DNA from 3 places in the Anaerospora sp. genome. Region 2 is predicted to be linked to each of the others. Evidence: riboswitches for the same ligand, from Rfam matches in the RefSeq annotation. Region 2 holds a riboswitch; each other region holds the start of a gene.
The links. Region 2 has a riboswitch for glycine ahead of RTR76_RS14720 (aminotransferase class I/II-fold pyridoxal phosphate-dependent enzyme). Riboswitches for the same ligand answer to the same signal wherever they lie in the genome.
Positions count from the first base shown of each region.

Region 1: another riboswitch for glycine. It lies ahead of RTR76_RS16780 (ABC transporter substrate-binding protein); the one in region 2 lies ahead of RTR76_RS14720 (aminotransferase class I/II-fold pyridoxal phosphate-dependent enzyme).
Region 3: another riboswitch for glycine. It lies ahead of gcvT (glycine cleavage system aminomethyltransferase GcvT); the one in region 2 lies ahead of RTR76_RS14720 (aminotransferase class I/II-fold pyridoxal phosphate-dependent enzyme).

Region 1 is NZ_DALZUO010000025.1:27,573-33,996, reverse strand. It holds gene RTR76_RS16785 (oleate hydratase) at 1-688, shown strand, start outside; gene RTR76_RS16780 (ABC transporter substrate-binding protein) at 779-1,945, opposite strand; glycine riboswitch at 2,107-2,209, opposite strand; gene RTR76_RS16775 (trimeric intracellular cation channel family protein) at 2,364-2,996, opposite strand; gene RTR76_RS16770 (hypothetical protein) at 3,144-3,539, shown strand; gene RTR76_RS16765 (AIR synthase related protein) at 3,549-4,292, opposite strand; gene RTR76_RS16760 (indolepyruvate oxidoreductase subunit beta) at 4,460-5,065, opposite strand; gene RTR76_RS16755 (thiamine pyrophosphate-dependent enzyme) at 5,062-6,424, opposite strand, start outside.
Region 2 is NZ_DALZUO010000019.1:66,390-72,813, reverse strand. It holds gene RTR76_RS14730 (methyl-accepting chemotaxis protein) at 1-571, opposite strand, end outside; gene RTR76_RS14725 (iron-containing alcohol dehydrogenase) at 870-2,069, shown strand; glycine riboswitch at 2,267-2,345, shown strand; glycine riboswitch at 2,351-2,452, shown strand; gene RTR76_RS14720 (aminotransferase class I/II-fold pyridoxal phosphate-dependent enzyme) at 2,568-3,827, shown strand; gene RTR76_RS14715 (MATE family efflux transporter) at 3,978-5,333, shown strand; gene RTR76_RS14710 (DUF6803 family protein) at 5,390-5,890, shown strand; gene RTR76_RS14705 (LysR family transcriptional regulator) at 6,317-6,424, shown strand, end outside.
Region 3 is NZ_DALZUO010000003.1:157,002-163,425, reverse strand. It holds gene RTR76_RS04365 (lipoate--protein ligase family protein) at 1-90, opposite strand, end outside; gene gcvPB (aminomethyl-transferring glycine dehydrogenase subunit GcvPB) at 78-1,529, opposite strand; gene gcvPA (aminomethyl-transferring glycine dehydrogenase subunit GcvPA) at 1,532-2,881, opposite strand; gene gcvH (glycine cleavage system protein GcvH) at 2,882-3,268, opposite strand; gene gcvT (glycine cleavage system aminomethyltransferase GcvT) at 3,303-4,418, opposite strand; glycine riboswitch at 4,570-4,659, opposite strand; gene RTR76_RS04340 (hypothetical protein) at 4,870-6,123, opposite strand; gene RTR76_RS04335 (acyl-CoA dehydrogenase family protein) at 6,157-6,424, opposite strand, start outside.

The DNA.
Region 1 (6,424 bases), on a different contig from region 2:
CTTCAAACTATGGGAATCAATTGTAAAAAAACACCCTGATTTAGGTAATCCCGCCCCTTTTGTCGATCATATTGAAAAATCGTTGTGGGAGTCCTTTACTGTTACTTGTAAGGATCCGATATTTTTTGACTTAATGGAAAAGCTTTCGGGAAATACTGCCGGAACTGGAGCTCTTGTAACTTTTAGAGATTCTAATTGGTTTATGTCTATTGTCTTGGCCTATCAACCACATTTCATTAATCAGCCGGAGAATATTAATGTCTTCTGGGGCTATGGTCTCTTTCCAGACAAACAAGGAAACTTTGTACCGAAAAAGATGTCCGAATGTACTGGTGAAGAAATATTGACTGAACTATGCTCTCATCTTCGCTTTACCGACGAGCTTCCGTTCATTCTTAAAACCTCCAATTGCCTTCCTTGCCTGATGCCTTTCATTACCAGCCAGTTTATGCCTCGAGCAAAAGGTGACCGGCCCCTTGTAGTGCCACCAGGGTCAACAAATCTCGCCTTTCTCGGACAATTTGCAGAAATACCGGATGATGTGGTATTCACAGTAGAGTACTCTGTCCGTTCTGCACAAATTGCAGTATATTCTCTTCTTAACTTGAGCAAAGAAGTTGTTCCCATGCATCAGTATCAGTACGATACACGTGTTCTGTTTGACTCTTTTATCACCTCCTTTAGGTAGACAGCTTGGATAACTAAAACACCCGGAAAACAGCTTAAAGCTCTTTCCCGGGTGTTTTAGTTATCCGATCTAGACCGGTATCATTTATTGCTACGGTTTTACAGTTGCCTTAAATACTTGTTTTCCTTCTTTCATCTCAATTATAACAGCACTCTTTACTGCATCATGAGTCGTGTTTAAAGTAGTTGCACCTGTAATGGCAGGATAGTCTTTAGTCTGAGCCAATGCTTCCCGGATTTTACCTGGTTCTGCACTATTAGCTCGTTTAATAGCATCAATCAGCACATTCGCAGCATCATACCCCAGAACAGCCATCGCATCCGGCGCCTGTCCGTATTCTTTCTTGTAGGCCTCGACGAATGCCTGCGAAACCGGACTGGTATCATCAACAGAATAATGATTGGTGAAATAGGTATTGTTTAAAGCGGCAGCACCGGCAACTTCCGCCAGCTTAGGAGAATCCCAGCCATCACCACCAACTACCGGCACGGTAATCCCAAGCTCGCGAGTTTGCTTGACAATCTTGCCTACTTCCTCATAGTACCCGGGAACATAAAGCACATCCGGATTGGCAGCTTTTACTTTTGTTAAAATCGCTTTAAAATCCTGATCTTTTTGTAAGTAAGCTTCTTCAGTGACGATTGACCCGCCCCCTTTAACAAAAGCTTCTTTAAAGAAAGCAAGCAGTCCTTTGCTGTAATCACTGCTATTATCAACCAAAATAGCAGCTTTTTTGAGGTTTAATGTATTGAGAACAAAATTAGCCCCCACTGTTCCCTGAAATGGATCAATAAAGCATACACGAAAAGTATACTCTTTCACTTTGCCTGTTTTGTCATCCACCGTTACTTTTGGATTAGTTGCACCCACGGCCAGAAAAGGGACTTTACTGCCTTCGGCTACGCTGGAAGCAGCAATAGCATTGGAACTAGCGAAAACACCAGTTACTGCAGCAACTCGGTCCTGGGCGGTAAGCTTTGTCATCGCATTAGCCGACTCAGAGGGCTCACTTTTATTGTCACCAATCACTGCCTGGATTTGTTTGCCCAGAACCCCACCTTTAGCATTTGCTTCTTTGATTGCCATTTTTGCGCCATTTGCTGCCGAGGTCCCCATCGTGGCATTAGCGCCGGTCATTTCGTTTAAAAGACCAATTTTAATATCATTTGAAGCCAATCCGCCACATCCGGACGCAATACCGGTCAGCAGCAGCACCGCCACAATTAACGCACTCAGTCTGAAGTTCCTTTTACTCATTACAAACTCTCCCTTTTTCTGTAGATTCTCTTTGAGCCGTTTTCCGAAGACTTCACCGAAGGAAGACCATTCTCTGCATGCAAAAAATAAAAAGAGTCAAATCATAAGATTTGACTCTGAAGAACAACAAATAAGTATCCCTGCAAAAAAATGCAGTGAAACAAACGTGCTCTGTCCTTTTGCCTGAGAGTTTCATCGGTAAGTATACCTACCGACTTGCACCTTCGGCGCCCTGCTAAACAGGGGCTCTCCAGAGTTCCATCCGTTTACGGTTGTCGCAAAAAACATTACATCAACTGTAAGTTATACGAGTTTCCGTGTACTTCATATGGACACAAATATTAAGTTTTCATCACTTTTGTCTATAATAATAGTAAAATCAGCTTTTGTCAAGTAATTTCAACATCGTATCAGTCTATTACTCTTTAGCAGCCTGGTTATTTGAGTTAATTCCAATAACCGGAAAATTCCATTGGTACTTCATGCAGCAGAGCCGCAGGCCTGTCGTTATACAAAAACAGAGATACATTTGTGCAGTCCCGGTAAGATAAAACTGTGAATAATAAAAGCTTATTGCACCGACAATTGTTGCTATCGCATATACTTCCTGACGAAAAACATATGGAATTTCCTTAACAAACACATCGCGCATAATACTTCCGCCAATACCTGTAATAACAGCAACCGTTGTTACAATAAACAAGGTATTGAAATTATGCTGTATCGCTAAATTAGCACTGGTGGCAGTAAAGGCCCCCAAGCCGATTGCATCAAATACCTGAATCATATTTTTGTATTTTTCTAACCAACGATAGCTAAAACACACGCCAACTGTTGCAACTGCACTGATCATAAAGAAAGTTGGGTCACGAAAGGTAAGCGGCGGCGTATTGCCGATAATCACATCACGCAATATCCCGCCGCCTACAGCTGTCGTCACAGCCAATACCAATACGCCGAAAATATCCAGCCGCTTTTGTATCCCGGTCAGCGCTCCCGATACTGCGAAGGCAATTACGCCAGTAAATTCTACTATGTTCCAGGTTGTCATTTCATACTCTCCCTTTACTATGGTCACCAGTGACTCTATCGGTCCATTTTATCATATGCCGCGTAAATTTAGAAGGGACTAAAGTAACCTCTCTTCAGGTAGAGTAATAGAATACTCCAGATGTATTTGGGGGAGGTTTTAACTAAAATGAGACCAAAGCTCTGCATGGGGCTGATCATTATTTTCATCTGTATGGCTGCGACAACAGCTACCGTACTTGCCGCACCGCATTTGTCCTGGTATACACAAGCATTAGACTATGATGAGACAAATGCTTTGATTATTCAAGGTTATTTAGAAAATGATGGAACAGTAGTAATTGACAGGGTTAACCTGCTGACACTAAATATTTATTTTAAACAAAAAAATACTGATTGGTGGTTTGCCAATCAGGGAAATTGGGAGAACATTCCCGTCTATTTACAACCAGGTGACACTCACAAGCTAAAATTGAGAATCGTCAACCCTAGATATTATCAATTTGATGATTGGAAAATTACCGGAAACGTGAATTATCATATTATACGAACTGCCGACTTATAATCAGTTCAATTATTCCCGACAAACTTCACCTACTACTTCCATATTGACATCAACATTCATCTGATGAAAGTACTCTTTGCCAATCGCTGCAATAACAGAAGTGCTAGGTCCTCCCGATTTAGCAATATCTAATTTTGCAGCTGGATTAATCGTAAGTTTCATGTGATTATTTCTTGCTAATTCCTGCATCTCATAGCCGATTCCTCTGGAACCGACCGGGATAATCTCATATACTTCGCTTTCCTTAAGCAACCGCTTGATTAGATTGTAGTTAATACGATCTTGGGGCTTGCTTTCTAGGACCTCCCGGCCAACCTTCGGCTGCCCCAGAACTACTAATAAGGCTTGGTTTTTTATATTGTTAACTTTTAGCTGTTCATTTTCAATAATGCCGACTGCAGTAATCCCCAGTGCGGTTACCTCTGTAGGGAAATTTTCTTCCGTACTGCCGGTCAGCACCACATTACTGATTCCAGCCGTCTTAAGCTCTTCTTTAATACCTTCAATCATATCTTTACCGGTCACATTCATTTCGTTACAAATTGTACTAGTCAGGCATATCACTTCCGCACCTGTGCATAGCACTTCCAGGAGAGCTACTCTTGCCGTATATTTCCCGGTAATGAAGGGTGAAGCCTGCAGTACATCATGTGCTTTCATCCCCACACCTCCGCAGCTGTCACAGGCAATCACCATCGTTCTCCCCAACCCGATATCTACCAGGGTTAAATCTCTTATTTTTTTCACATTCATATCTTGTACTTTTTCACACCTTTACCATAACATCGACCATTGTAACCAGATAAGAATTGCTGCTATTTATAGTTTTCCGTCCGCTTATAATAACATATACGGACTACTAAATTCAAATCAACTTACGGCACAACAAAAAAACCGGGATACCCGGTCTTTTTTGTTGCTTATTTTGCTTGCAGTACTTGAATCAGTTCACGACCTCTGTTGAAGGCTTTCACATCGTCAGTATGATAGCTTTCCTTGATTTGAGATAACAGTTTACTCAGCACTGTTTCAGGCTTAAGCAAAGCATTGATCTCCGTAAAAGCGCCAAGCATCACAACATTAGTAAGTAATACATCGCCAAGCTCACTTGCCGCCTGCGTAGCATCAATGAAATAACCTTTACCATCCAGTAGACCGATGGTATTTATCATTTCCTCCTGTGTGGGATAGCGGTCTATATTAAGCTTAGCAAGAATGGTGGGCACGGGAGCTGTATTAATGATATATTTTCCCTGCCTGCTTAGCAAATTGATATAACGCATTGCTTCAAGCGGCTCAAATCCCAGCAGAACGTCAGCCTGGCCTTTAGGTACCAGCGGTGAATAGATTTGCCGATCACTGCTGATGCGCAGATGAGAAAGCACCGACCCTCCCCGCTGTGCAGCACCTTTCGTTTCGGTATTTACTACAGTAAAGCCTTCATCCATTGCACACTTCGCAAGGGTTTGGGATGCAAGAATATTTCCCTGTCCACCCACACCGGCAATTACTAAATCCAGCTTCATTCAATCGCCCCCCTCTTGCATACCCAGCTGCAGACGCCGCAGCCATTGCAGCTGCTTTGATCAATAAGAGCCTTTCCGTCGCTGATCGTAAGCGCAGGGCAGCCAAAAGTACGAACACACAGACTGCAGCCATTACATATATCCTGATTTACATGAATCTCCCGGGAAACATACGATATTTTTCCTTCTCGCCCAAACTTTAGATAACACAAGGCTTCGGCAATAACAACTTTTACGTCCTTTTCCCTAGCAGCTTCAGCCAGCACTTTAGCCGTCTCTTCCACCTGATAAGGATTACAGCGGTATACCTTAGCCCCCATAGCTGACGCTACTGTTCCTGGATCAATCGCATTACCATGATCTAGAGTCAGACTCCTTCCACTTCCGGGATGGGGCTGAAAGCCAGTCATCGCTGTCGTCGAATTATAAGCAATAACAACCGTCATATCTGCCCCGTTAGCGATAGCACTGGCTAGACCGGTTAAACCATTATGGAAAAATGTTGAATCACCGATAAGTGCATAAACAGGCTTGTCAAAGCCTGCAGCTTTGATGCCATAAGCCATGGGAATGGAAGAACCCATACAATAAATGGTAGCCTGAAGCTTCATTGGTTCAAAAGTACCGGCATCATGGCAGCCGATGTCTCCTGTCACGACGCCGCCGTTTTTCCGCACCACTTCTTTGAGAGCTGCTAATAATCCCCGGTGACTGCAGCCCGGGCACTGAGTACGAGTTCGCGCCGGAATATAATTACCCTGGACAGGCTCCGGGAAAGGCCGCCCGGCTATTGAACTTTCAATGGCATTAAGCACAAGATTGACTGATAATTCCCCTTCAGCCGGCAGATACTCCTCTCTGCCCAAAATCTCAAGCATAACTTTGTTACCAAAACACAATTGTTTAATCAATCTTTCGACAACCGGTTCAATTTCCTCCAGTACCACTATTCGCTTAACCTGTTTTACAAATTGCAGCACCTTTTGCTCTGGCAGAGGCAGCGTTGACAATTTGAGAATCGGTAGCTTTTTGCCATAAATTTGTTCAGCTTCTTTTAAAAAAGCATACCCAATACCGCAGGCAATAAAGCCGATTTCACCCTCCCCTTCTTCAGCCCAGTTAAAAGGAGATGCTTCCATTATTTTCTTTAATTCAACTTGCTTATTATTTAACCAGCGATGACGCATTTTAGGACGCAATTCACCGCCATATTCTTTTTCCACCACTGCCGACATGACAAAACGACTGCGGTCAGGTACAAATTCTGCTTTGCGCTCTATCCCACTTTTTTCACCATATTCGATCATGCCGCCAGCATGATTAATGCGCATAACAGGACGCAACGCAAAGAGAACTTCT
Region 2 (6,424 bases):
AAATAGAGTTGGTCACGGTTGCAACCGTTTCCTCCACATCATCAATGTTGATACCGGTACAAATCACCCAGCCCCAGGGTTCATAAAGCTTGGAATATACCCGGCGGTGTAATGGCTCGGTAACACCTGGCTTGGCATACCATAAATTAAGGTAATAACCGGACTCTTTATTTTGCTGTGCACCTGCTATGTATTCGCGAACGGTATATGTTCCTTTACTATCTTTTACGTTGCTCCGGTCTTGACCGACAAGTTTTGGCTGGTCGCCGTGCATAACATTAACCAGATTAGTGTTGTCAATCCAAAAGTAGCTGTTCTGGGCATAACGTATCTTGGTCGTAGCTTCTATTGCTCTAGACTGCGCCTCTTGTGGCGTAAGTGTGCCCTTTTCGGCTAGTGAAGCATAGTACCCGATAAGAGAATGAATACTTTCCACATTTGTTTTCAACTGAAGATCTTTTTCCCGGTAAATGCTGCTGCGTGCCTGAGGAATGATATAGAAATAGCTGAATAAGGTAAATAACACAATAGGGACAATCGTTACAACCATTAATTTACTGCGTATCTTCATGCTAGACTCCTTTGCTACATACAATGTAATGAAATTCATTAGATAATGATAGTTATTATCGGAAAACTCTTAATAAATTTCATTATATTGGTAAAGAGCAGAGATGTAAAGTTAAGAAATAACGCTAATGTTTAACTTCGTGAGAAAAATAGCGATACAGCAGGTAAAACTACTTAATCAAGTTATTTTTTTCACAAATAATGTTTGCTTTTTGTGATACCGTTTCGTATACTGAATTTGAAGTACATGGAAATTATTAGTAGATGTTCAATGACGTGTTGAAAGGGTGGGATTACTCATGTGGGAAAATCAAATTGATATTCACAAAGTAATGGAGATCCGATCGAGAACAACGGTTTATTTAGGTGTTGGGGCAATTCAAAAGGCTAAGGATATTGTAATAGCTCTGGCAGCAAAAAAAATCAGCAAGGCCGTCATTATTACCGGTAAGGGATCGCACATTAAGACAGGTGCCTGGGATGTCGTCAAAAAAGCATTAGAGGAAACAGGCATTGAGTATATTTTGTATAGTAAAATTACGCCTAATCCAACTGTAGATCAAGTAGACGAAGCAACAAAAGAGGCTCTTGCTTTTGGAGCTCAGGCTGTTATTGCTATTGGCGGCGGCAGTCCGATTGATGCAGGGAAAAGTGTTGCCGTTCTACTTGCTTACCCTGATAAAACAGCGAGAGATTTATATCAATTTACGTTTAGCCCTGAAGAGGCTGTTCCCATTGTTGCTATTAATTTAACGCATGGTACCGGTACTGAGGCAGATCGCTTTGCGGTTGTGACCATACCGGAAAAAGAATATAAGCCGGCAATTGCCTATGACTGCATTTATCCGTTGTATGCGATTGATGATCCAGCCTTAATGACAATGCTGCCTCCCGATCAAACGGTGTATGTATCGGTTGATGCGGTTAATCATGTAATAGAAGCGGCTACCACTATTGGTGCCAATCCCTTTGCTATCAGCCTGGCACGGGAAACAATCCAGTTAGTCCATACATATCTGGAGGACGCAAAACGTGATCCCAAGGATTTAAAAGCTCGCTACTTCCTGCTCTATGCATCGCTGTTAGCCGGTATTTCCTTCGATAATGGCCTGCTTCATTTTACGCATGCCCTCGAACACCCGCTGAGCGGAGTTAAGCCGGAATTAACGCATGGTTTAGGGTTAGGTATTTTGCTGCCTGCAGTAGTACAGCAGATTTATCCTGCCAAAGCGGAAATCCTTGCGGATATTCTTGCTCCCATTGTTCCTGGCTTGACCGGAGCACCTGATGAAGCCGCCAAAGCTTATGACGGTCTCAAAAAGTGGCTGCAAGAAGTTGGCATTAGTGGCAGCCTGGCGACAGAAGGTTTTACAGAACAGGATTTGGATAAGTTGACTCAATTGGCCTTTGAGACGCCAAGTCTGGAATTGCTGCTTAGTATGGCGCCGGTAGCGGCAACCAAGGAAACAGTATGGCAAATATACAAAAACTCGCTGTAGTTTGAAAAAATAATGCGCTCTGCCGGGGATATTTTCTCCGGCAGAGCGCATTTTCGTGCCAAAATCTGTGTCAGTGGAACCGTCCCCGTGACAGCGGGGGATGAGGAGATAAGTGGATTTTTACTTGTATTTTTTCAGACAGTATTTTATAATAATGGCAAAGAGTATTCTCACAAACGACAAATGTATATATCCGGATGAATGTTGCGGGAGAGCGGCTGAACAAGCCCGCCGAAGAAGTGAAACTTTCAGGCACTCCATTACTGAGTAAAACCGCAAAGGGACGGAACTCTGGAGAGACTCTCTTACAGGGAGAGCGCCGAAGGGGAAACCCAGCAGATTCTGCTGATAAATCTCTCAGGCAAAAGGACAGAGAACTTTGTACGCTGCAGTATTTCATTGTGCTGCCGTATTTTAGCGTCCGCTCGTCTTTCCAGAGTCAAATCAATTGATTTGACTCTTTTTATTTATGAATGGTTCCAGAGAGAGGGAGAAAATATGAGTAAACAAATGCCAATTGCAGCGCCGCATACCTGGGGTAAATATACCCCTGATAAGATTTTCACAGTTGTTTCAAAAGCTACACAGGCCAAAGAGGCCTACGGCAGAGAAGTAGTTGTTAATGGGGCACCAGGTACATTTCTTGATGAGACGGAAACAATTTACTGTCTTCCGACAGTTGAGTCCGTATACCGCAGTATTCCTATGAATGAGGTAGTGGCCTATTCACCCTTAGAAGGCGCTCCTGATTTTCTGGAGGCTGCCGTACAGCATGTTTTTCGTGAGTTTCGTCCTGCTGCTCATATAAAGGCAGTAGCAACGCCCGGAGGTACAGGTGCGCTGCATAATATTGTAGCGAATTATACATCAGTTGGTGATGCGATTCTTTCCAGTGAGTGGTGCTGGGGACCATACAAATCGATTGCTGAAGATGCGCTGCGTAAGTTTGAAACGTTTTCACTTTTTGCCGGTGACCGGTTCAATCTTGAAGAATTGGAAGAAAAAATGACAGCTCTCCTTGCAAAGCAGGAGCGGCTGGTTGTTATTTTGAATACGCCCTCCCATAATCCTACCGGTTATTCAATGACAAATGATGAGTGGAAGGCAGTGCTTAACAGTGCTAAAAAGCTGGCAATGCCAGGCCGCTTTATTATTCTGGCAATTGATGTGGCTTATTTGGACTATACGGAGGACCAGAGTGCCAGCCGTTCCTTTTTTCCGCTGTTAGCTGATTTGCCGGAAAATGTTCTGCCTATTATTTGCTTCAGCATGTCCAAAAGCTTTACACTTTATGGTCAGCGGGTTGGTGCCATGATCGGCGTGTCACCAAATGCTCAGATTGCGGATGAGTTTTTTGAAACGAACCAAATTACCTGCCGGGCTAGCTGGTCGAGTATCAATCGAGGTGCTTCCAAAGTATTGGCGACTATTTATGCTAATCCAGAGTTGATTAAACAATGTGATGAAGAGCGCGCAGCTGCGCTGAATATTATCAAGTCACGGGCCGCTTTATTCAGTTCAGAGGCTAAAGCTGCAGGGTTGGAGTTCTTGCCGTACCGTTCCGGGTTTTTCCTCACTATTCCCTGCCAAAAGCCGGAAGAAGTCTGCCAGGTACTGAATAAAGCAAATGTCTTCCTTGTTCCGCTTGCCAAGGGGATACGCATTTCAGTTTGTGCTGTTCCAACAAGCAAAATGTCGGGCTTAGCAGTAAAGATAAAAAAGGCGATCGAGCGGGTTACTGTTCAAGGCAATCAATAAACCTTGAGAGAACAAGAAGGACTGTCTCATATTTGAGGCAGTCCTTCTTATTGTGCTAACTTCCGGTAATAACGAGGAATTGATAATTCCCTGCTGTTGGTGGTAAAATAAGTCATTCGTGTAAAAATAGATACGCCCCCGGAGGTAGGTATGGATAAATCAGTTGCTTTAGGAGAGCAGAAGATACGCACGTTGTTATGGGATTATTCCGTTCCGGCAATTATCGGAATGGTAGTTAATGCATTGTATAATGTGGTGGATAGTATTTTTGTAGGACAAGGTGTAGGAGAGATTGGCTTAATTGCAGTTACGATTGCCTTCCCGTTAATGATGATTCTGATGGCGGTGGGAATGTTTGTGGGGCTGGGAGCAGCTGCACTTGTCTCAATCCGTCTGGGTGAACAGGATAAAGCTGGCGCAGAACTTATTTTAGGCAATGCGTTGACAATGGTTATCGGACTTGTGATCATTACGACCGCAGGTGCACTATGGTATCTGGAGCCATTGCTGCTGCTGCTTGGCACAACACCGGATGTGCTTCCTTATGCCAAAAGCTTTATGACAATTATCCTGGCAGGCAGTGTGTTTATGCATGTCAGTTTTGGCTTAAATGGGATCATTCGTGCCCAGGGAGACCCTAAGACAGCATTGCTGACCATGCTTATCGGAGCTGTTTTAAATACGATACTCAATCCGCTGTTCATCTTTGGACTGCATTGGGGGATTGAAGGCTCAGCTTGGGCGACCGTTTTTTCGCAGGCAGTGGCAACGGTATGGGTGCTGACTTATTTTATAAAAGGATCGGGTACACTGAAACTAAAGCGGCGGTACTTAGCTGTTCGCAGCGAAGTAGTAATCAGTATTGCTAAAATCGGGTTGGCTCCTTTTTTACTGCAGATTGGCAACAGCCTGGTAATCGTGGTATTAAATTTTAGTCTTTTAAATTATGGCGGTGCTTTAGCTATTGCCGCTTTTGGAATTATCAACAGGGTACTGATGCTGATGCTTATGCCGGTAATGGGAATCAGCCAGGGTGCGCAGCCGATTATTGGTTATAATTATGGGGCAGGAAACTACCGGCGAGTTATTGCTACCGTTAAACTGGCAATTTTGGCAGCTACCGGACTATGTCTGTTTGGCTTCATCTGTGTGCAGCTTTTGGATGTACATATTATCCGGTTGTTTAATGGAAACCAGGAACTAGTTCAGCTTGGCTCAGATGGGCTGAGGTTATTTTTGCTGATGCTGCCGATCATCGGATTTCAGATTATCAGCGCTAACTATTTTCAGGCTGTCGGTAAGGCCGGCTATGCCATTGTTTTTAATTTACTGCGACAAATCATTTTGCTTATTCCCCTGATTTATATTTTGCCGAAATTTTGGGGGCTTACAGGGATTTGGCTGGCAGGCCCCATTTCCGATGTAGGAGCGGCGCTGCTAACGGGGATATTTATGTTCCGTGAATTGAAATCTCTGGCCTCGCGGGAACAAGCGGCACGTTCATAAGTTCTTCATATTTGTCTGTTATACTAGGGCCATCAATAGAAGGAGTGATGATTAAAATGAATATGACTCACTATATGGCCCTGCTTGCTGATAATCAGCCGTGGAATCTGATTATTTATATGGTAATTCCTGTTGCCTTGGCCGAAGCGCTGGTAGCTACTGAGTTTTTTACCGTTTTTCTGCGTGAAAGAGCTGGAGCCTGGCGGATTTGGAATAAACGGATCGGTATTGGCTTGGGATTTTATTTCCTGGGAATATTTTTGAATCTGATGTTTGCCGTTGTACCTACGATTGAGTGGCGCGGCGCGGCAGACATCATTGCAGTCGGATTTTACCTGAGCGGTGTACTGCCTCTGTTTAGCATTGCACTCCTTGAGCTTGGGGTGATCGGCAAAGGAAAAACTGAGGAAGAAAAGATGAAGCTTCACTTTATTCTTCTTACTGTATTTCTCGTTGTAGCTCATGTTGCTATGGTATTTGGTATGGTTGATCCTGCTATAATGGGATGGGATCCGAATGCAGCCGGAGCTCCTGCACCGATGCACCACAATCATTAATGTAAGACATAGGCATTAGATAAAGAAGACCAGGGCAATTGTCCTGGTCTTTATTTATTGCGTATCAAGTCCGCGCTCATAAAAATTTATTATTATCACGATAAACGCTGGTAATTTCCCCTATTCCTGAATGCCGACTATAATATAGCTAACTATGGGGGGAGAATGATGCGGGCTTGCAGCTTTGTATGTATCATCGGTGTGCTTTTTTTGATTATTTACCAATTTTATCATCACCTTGACTGGGGACAGTTGTTTATAGGCGGTTTTGTTGTTGTTGCTATTTGGACTGATTGTGAACGATGGTTTCGCTACAAATTAAGGAGAAGAAGGCATGAGTAGCGTTCATATGGCGGAAGAAATATGATATGCTCATAAGATGAGCAAGAGTATTAACTCTTTCGATATGTTTTGAGGGGGCGCCTAATGGATATTCAGTTGTTTCGAACCTTTCTTTTAGTAGCTAAATTAGAAAATATTACGCAAGCTGCCGAACAATTAAATTTTACACAACCTGCGGTGACTGCTCAAATT
Region 3 (6,424 bases), on a different contig from region 2:
CGCCTCGTCAATTGCCATATTTGCGGCACCATGACGGGCTTTGTCAAAAATCACACGCCACTTGCCGTCAATACCCATTACTCCTTCCACCGCACTACCGGCTTACGGGCTGCCTGCGTTTCATCAAGACGGCTGACCACTGTAGAGTGCGGCGCCTGGCTGACCAGTTCGGGCTGTTCTTTTGCTTCGCGGGCAATTTCCTTCATGACGGCAATGAATTCATCCATTGTCTCTTTGCTCTCCGTTTCAGTCGGCTCAATCATCAGTGCATCATGAACAATCATCGGAAAATAAATGGTCGGAGGATGATAACCATAGTCCAGTATCCGTTTTGCAATATCAAGCGTTTTTACACCAGGAGCTTCTTCCTTCAGCCCGGCGAACACGCACTCATGCATACAATGCCTGTCAAAAGGCAATTGATAACAATCCTCCAGTGAACGCATGATATAGTTGGCGTTAAGCACGGCATCTTCACTGGCCTGGCGCAGCCCATCCGGCCCCAGCATGCGAATATAGGTATAGGCCCGCAGCAGGACGGCAAAATTCCCATAGAAGCTATGGATCTTACCAATCGATTGGGGCTTGTTATATTGCAGGGAATACTGCTCGCCGTCAAACTCAACTACAGGAACAGGCAGGAAGGGCAGCAATTTAGCTTTTACTCCCACCGGCCCTGATCCGGGACCGCCGCCGCCGTGCGGAGTAGAAAAAGTCTTGTGCAGGTTAAAGTGAACAACGTCAAAGCCCATGTCACCCGGCCGGGTTATCCCCAAAATGGCATTGGCATTCGCGCCGTCATAATACAATAAGCCGCCTGCATCATGAATGATTTGGGCAATTTCTGCAATTTTGGTTTCAAACAGCCCCAAGGTGCTGGGATTTGTCAGCATAAAGGCCGCGGTGTCCGGTCCGACAGCTGCCCGCAGCGCCTCAATGTTCACACTGCCATCCGGATCTGATTTTATTTCAACTGTTTCCAGTCCGCAGACAGTTGCGGTCGCAGGATTGGTACCATGTGCCGAATCCGGTACAATTACCTTGGTCCGGTTTTCGCCCCGGCTTTGATGATAGGCTCTAATTAATTTTAAACCAGTCAGTTCTCCATGGGCCCCGGCAACCGGCTGAAGCGTGCAGCCATCCATCCCGGCAATATGGGACAAATAGGTTTGCAGCTCATATAAAATGGACAGGGCTCCCTGAACAGTATGTTCCGGCTGGAGAGGATGAATCTTGCTGAATCCGGCCAGACGGGCAGTATCTTCATTAATCTTGGGATTATACTTCATCGTGCACGAGCCAAGGGGATAGAATCCATTGTCTACACCATAATTGCGGCGTGAGAGACCGGTGTAATGGCGAACCACGGCGACCTCACTCACCTCGGGCAAATGAGGTGGTACGGCGCGCAGCAGCTGTTCGCCGATCAAAGCTGCTGCAGGCTGTTCCGGTATATCGAGGGCCGGCAAGTCGCAGCCGGTGCGACCGGGCCGTGACATTTCATAAATCACCTGTTTTCCTTGCTGCAAGCTCATTTCAACCCCTCCAATACAGACACAAGCTCATCAATCTCCGCTTTTGTCCGCTTTTCAGTCACACATAGCAGCAATTGATCCGCTTTTGCCGCATCCACTGTTGCCAGATCAAGTCCGCCGATGATGCTTTTATCCCAAAGAGCCCTGTTAACTTGAGCTGCTGAACGAGGTGTCTTCACGACAAATTCATGAAAGAACGGGCTGCCGTAAGCCAGGCTGTAACCAGGGATAGCGGCAATACGCTGCGCCGTATAGTGCGCTTTTTGCATACACGTATTCGCGATCTGCTGCAGTCCTTGCTGTCCCATTGCGGCTATATAAACACCTGCCATAACAGCACACAAGCCTTGATTGGAGCAAATGTTGGAATACGCTTTTTCACGGCGAATATGCTGTTCCCGTGCCTGCAAAGTCAGCACAAAGCCTCTGCGCCCTTGGGTATCAACGGTTTGACCGACAATTCTGCCGGGCATGCGGCGCATATATTTTTCACGAACTGCCATAAAACCGAGATAGGGACCGCCAAAATTAAGTCCCAAGCCCAGCGGCTGGCCCTCACCAACGGCAATATCAGCTCCATACTCACCAGGCGGCTGCAAAAGAGCAAGTGAGGTGGGGTTAACGACGGCAACAAACAGCCCGCCATGGCGGTGAACGGCTTCACCGAACCCTGCCATATCTTCAATAATGCCATAAAAATTAGGCGTCTGCATGATAACAGCAGCAGTATCGCTGTCAAGTAAAGCCACTGCCTGGTCAGCTGCCGTTTTGCCTTCAACTACCGGCAGAATTTGAATGGCAAACCCAAGATCGCGTGCATAGGTTGCCGCTACCTGACGATAAAAAGGATGAACAGCGCCGCTAATCAGCACTTTTTTCCGGCCCGTTACTCCGCAGGCCAAATTCATGGCTTCCGCTGTAGCAGTAGCCCCATCATACAAAGAAGCATTGGAAACCTCCAGGCCAGTCAGCTCACAGATAAAGCTTTGGTATTCCCAAAGCGCCTGCAGCCCACCCTGGCTGATTTCCGGCTGATACTGGGTGTATGCCGTATAAAACTCGGCCCGCCCTGCCAGGTGAGAGACTACTGACGGAATGAAATGATCATACGCCCCGGCTCCCAGAAAACAAGGATAATCATCAACATTGCTGTTGCGCCCGGCCCGCTGCTGCATCATCCGCAGGATTTCCAGCTCGCTGACAGCAGAAGGCAGCTCTAGCGGCTGTTTAAGGCGTATATCGGCAGGGATATCGGCAAAAAGCGCTTCCACTGACTGAACGCCGATTGTGTTAAGCATAGCCTGACGGTCGGCAGGGGTATTCGGCAGGTAATGATGACCGGCCATTTATTTCCCCCCCAGCGCTAATGCCTGATACTGCTCCACATCAATTAGCTGAGCTATTTCATCGTTATTCTCCCATTCCAGTACGGCAATCCAGCCTTCTCCATACGGGTCCTGGTTAACAAGCTCCGGTTGATCAGCCAGCTGTTCGTTAATTTCCACTACTGTTCCGGTCAACGGCGCATAAATATCTGAAACGGCTTTAACAGATTCGACCACTGACATGTTGCTGTGAATGCTGATTTTTTTGCCTACAGGAGGCACTTCAATAAACACAATATCACCTAACTCGCTCTGGGCAAATGCGGTAATTCCCACTACTGCCCGCTTGCCTTCCAGCCGTACCCATTCGTGATCCTTGGTGTACTTTAGTTCTTTTGGAAATTCCATTTTTATATCCCCCTTATTCTAAGTCGCATTTTCGTTACTTTGCAGCTTCAGTTGGCGACGGGCGGCGATAAAACGGCTTTTTGACCACAACTGCGTCAACTACGCCTCCTCTTATCTCCACTCCAATTGCAGTACCGGGCTGAATATAATTAATATCCAGCAGGGCAAGTGCCAAATTTTTGCCTATTGTCGGGGCAAAAGAGCCACTTGTCACCGTACCAATTGTTTTACCGTCAGCAACACAAGTGTAGCCAGCCCTGGCAATACCGCGGCCGGTCATTTCCAGTCCAACTATTTTCCTGGTAATTCCTTTCTGCTTCTGAGCAGCCAGCGCTTCTAAACCGGTAAAGCCCGCCTTTGTCAGCTTAACGAACATATCCAGTCCTGCTTCTAAGGGCGTAATTTGGTCTGACAGTTCATGACCATACAACGGCAATGCCGCTTCAAAGCGCAGTGTATCTCTGGCTCCCAGCCCCACAGGAATGAGTCCGTATTCTGCCCCGGCCTGCAGCAGAAATTGCCATAGAGCTGGAGCTGCTTCAGCCGGACAATACAATTCAAAACCGTCTTCTCCGGTATAACCGGTGCGGGAAATCAGGCAGCTAATGCCATGTATATTCATCCCCTGCCAGAACCAGTAATATTTTAAGGTTTGTAAATCGGAGCTCACGAGTGTCTGCAGGATTTGTACCGCCTTAGGCCCTTGCAATGCCAGCTGAGCCATGACAGCCGACAGATTTTTAAGCTCTAGCTGAAAACCATCAGCCTGCTGCTTAATCCAGGCTAAATCTTTCTCAATATTACCTGCATTAATAACCAGCAGATACTCTTGCTCACCAAGCCTGTAGATCAACAAATCATCTACAACGGTACCGTCCGGATAACACATCGGTGAATACATGGCCTGATTAATGTGCAGCGCACTGATGTCATTCGTAACCAGGCAATTGATAAAGGCATCTGCCTCAGGACCACTGACCGCAACCTCTCCCATATGGGACACATCAAAAAGACCAGCTGCCGTGCGCACTGCTCGGTGCTCTTCCAGTATTCCCGAATATTGGACCGGCATCAGCCAGCCGCCAAATTCAATGACCTTGGCTCCACTTGCCAGGTGAACATCATAAAGAGGTGTCTTTTTTTCCGTCATAATAGCCTCCTTTTTACTTGGGTAGTATGTTCCAAAATGCACAATACAAAAAGGACAGAACAAGCTTAACGCTTGCTCTGTCCTTTTACCTGAGAGATTGCCCAAACCGGCTTCCCCTTCGGTGACCGCAGCTGCGGTGCTCTCCAGAGTTTGTCAGGTTAAGGTCCTTTTGCCTGAGAGTTTCTTTTGCGGTTGTTGCTCCTTCGGCGCTGCCATTGGCAGACTCTCCCCTAACCATCATTCAAGATATGAAATTACCAATTCGTTCGTCAGATCGAAGCCAAAATCCTCCCAGATACTGGCATATTATTAGAAAATACAATCTATTATTTATATATACGACTAACACACCAGGCAAATGCCCATTTTGATTGCAAAAGTTCCAGATATGACTACTATAAAAAAACAGACCTGCAGACTGTAATAGCAGCCTGCAGGTCTATTTTTTTTGCTATTTATTAATGGAATGCGGTACCTTTGGCGACACCGCTTTCGTATAAACGAGAGGCCATTTATCAAAGAACGTATTAAAATACAAGAAGACCATGAGAAGGGCAAATTGACCGGCTAAAATTCCCATAACAGGAAATCCCATGCCCATGTCATTACCGGCAAAAGGCAGTATTTTATAGATATTAAGCCAAAGCAGACCAAATACCGTTCCACCTGCCAGCCAGATTGCCACCCGCGTAAGAACCCGCTTGACCAGGTTCGGTTCCTTGTCTGCACCTGGATAATCGTCAAACAAATGATGCCAGCATAGCATTGTCACAATAAGTGAAAGTTCCAGGGAAGCAGCCGTTACATAAGGGTTGACGCCTGGATTAATAGAAAAAGCCGCAATAGCTGCAAGATATATCTGCGGTGTAATTAAACCTCCGCCAATAAAGGCAATGACCAAACCGACCAGCCCCAGCCAGGGTTGTTTATCAGTGAAGTATTTATAGGGATAGCCTTCACCACCCTCTGCAGGGATTAAAAACCAGAAAATAAAGCCCTGACAAAAAGCGAGCACCGCCGGCCACGATCCCAATGGCTGACTGGTGATTGCATGTCCGCCCAGCTGCAATTGCATAAAACTGGGAATAAACATAGCCAGCCAGACAAGAAGCGCAAAAAACGAGCTTGTCATCATCACTGCTAACCCGTCAAGCGGCGGTTTCAAGTTACCTGCCCAGGGTTTCTTCTGGAAGAGAGATACAAAGGGAATTTGGGCAATTATCACAGGCAGTACATAAAAATTAGCCGTTTCCCAGCCTTCAAGAGCCAGCTTCAGTTCCTCTCCATTCTTAGGAGCAAACATAATTGCCAGATTGAAAGGCTTCCACCAGATACCGATAAATGAAATCAATAGCAGATACGCTGCTATTCCACAAATAAAACTAACAAGGGTATACCAAATTCCTGCTATCGGCTGGCGGGCTGTAAGGCTGTACTTTCCATAGTTGCCAAAAATCAGCGTCTGCCAAATCCACGCACTGATGCTGCACCAGAAAAAGGTGCCTTCAGCAAATGCGGCAATATATTTTTTGCCCAGGGCCGGATCTGCAGCCTGCAAACCTGCAGTTGCAGTAAAGCCGATCAATGCCTTGGCAACAGAAGCCCAAACCGGCCAATACAGCATGGCATAAACAAAACAAATCAAAACACCGGCAGCTCCCGTGAGAAGCTTACTGTCAAAGCGCCGCTGCGGTAAATATTCCATTTGCCGTCCTCCTCACTAAACGTTATTCGCTATTTATCCATATCTTTTAGCAACAGTGGTTCCAACCACCATTTTAAGCACTTCTGAGGCACCAACGCCGATATCCATTAATCTGGCATCACGGGCCAAACGCTCAACCTCGTTATATTTCATATAGCCATGTCCGCCGAAAATCTGCAGCGCCTTGTGACATACCTCATTGGCAGCCTCTGTTACAAACAGCTTGGCAATTGAGGTGTCTACCGAATAGTCCTTGCCGCTGTCTCTTTTTTGGGCAGTATCATCTACCAGCAATTTTGCT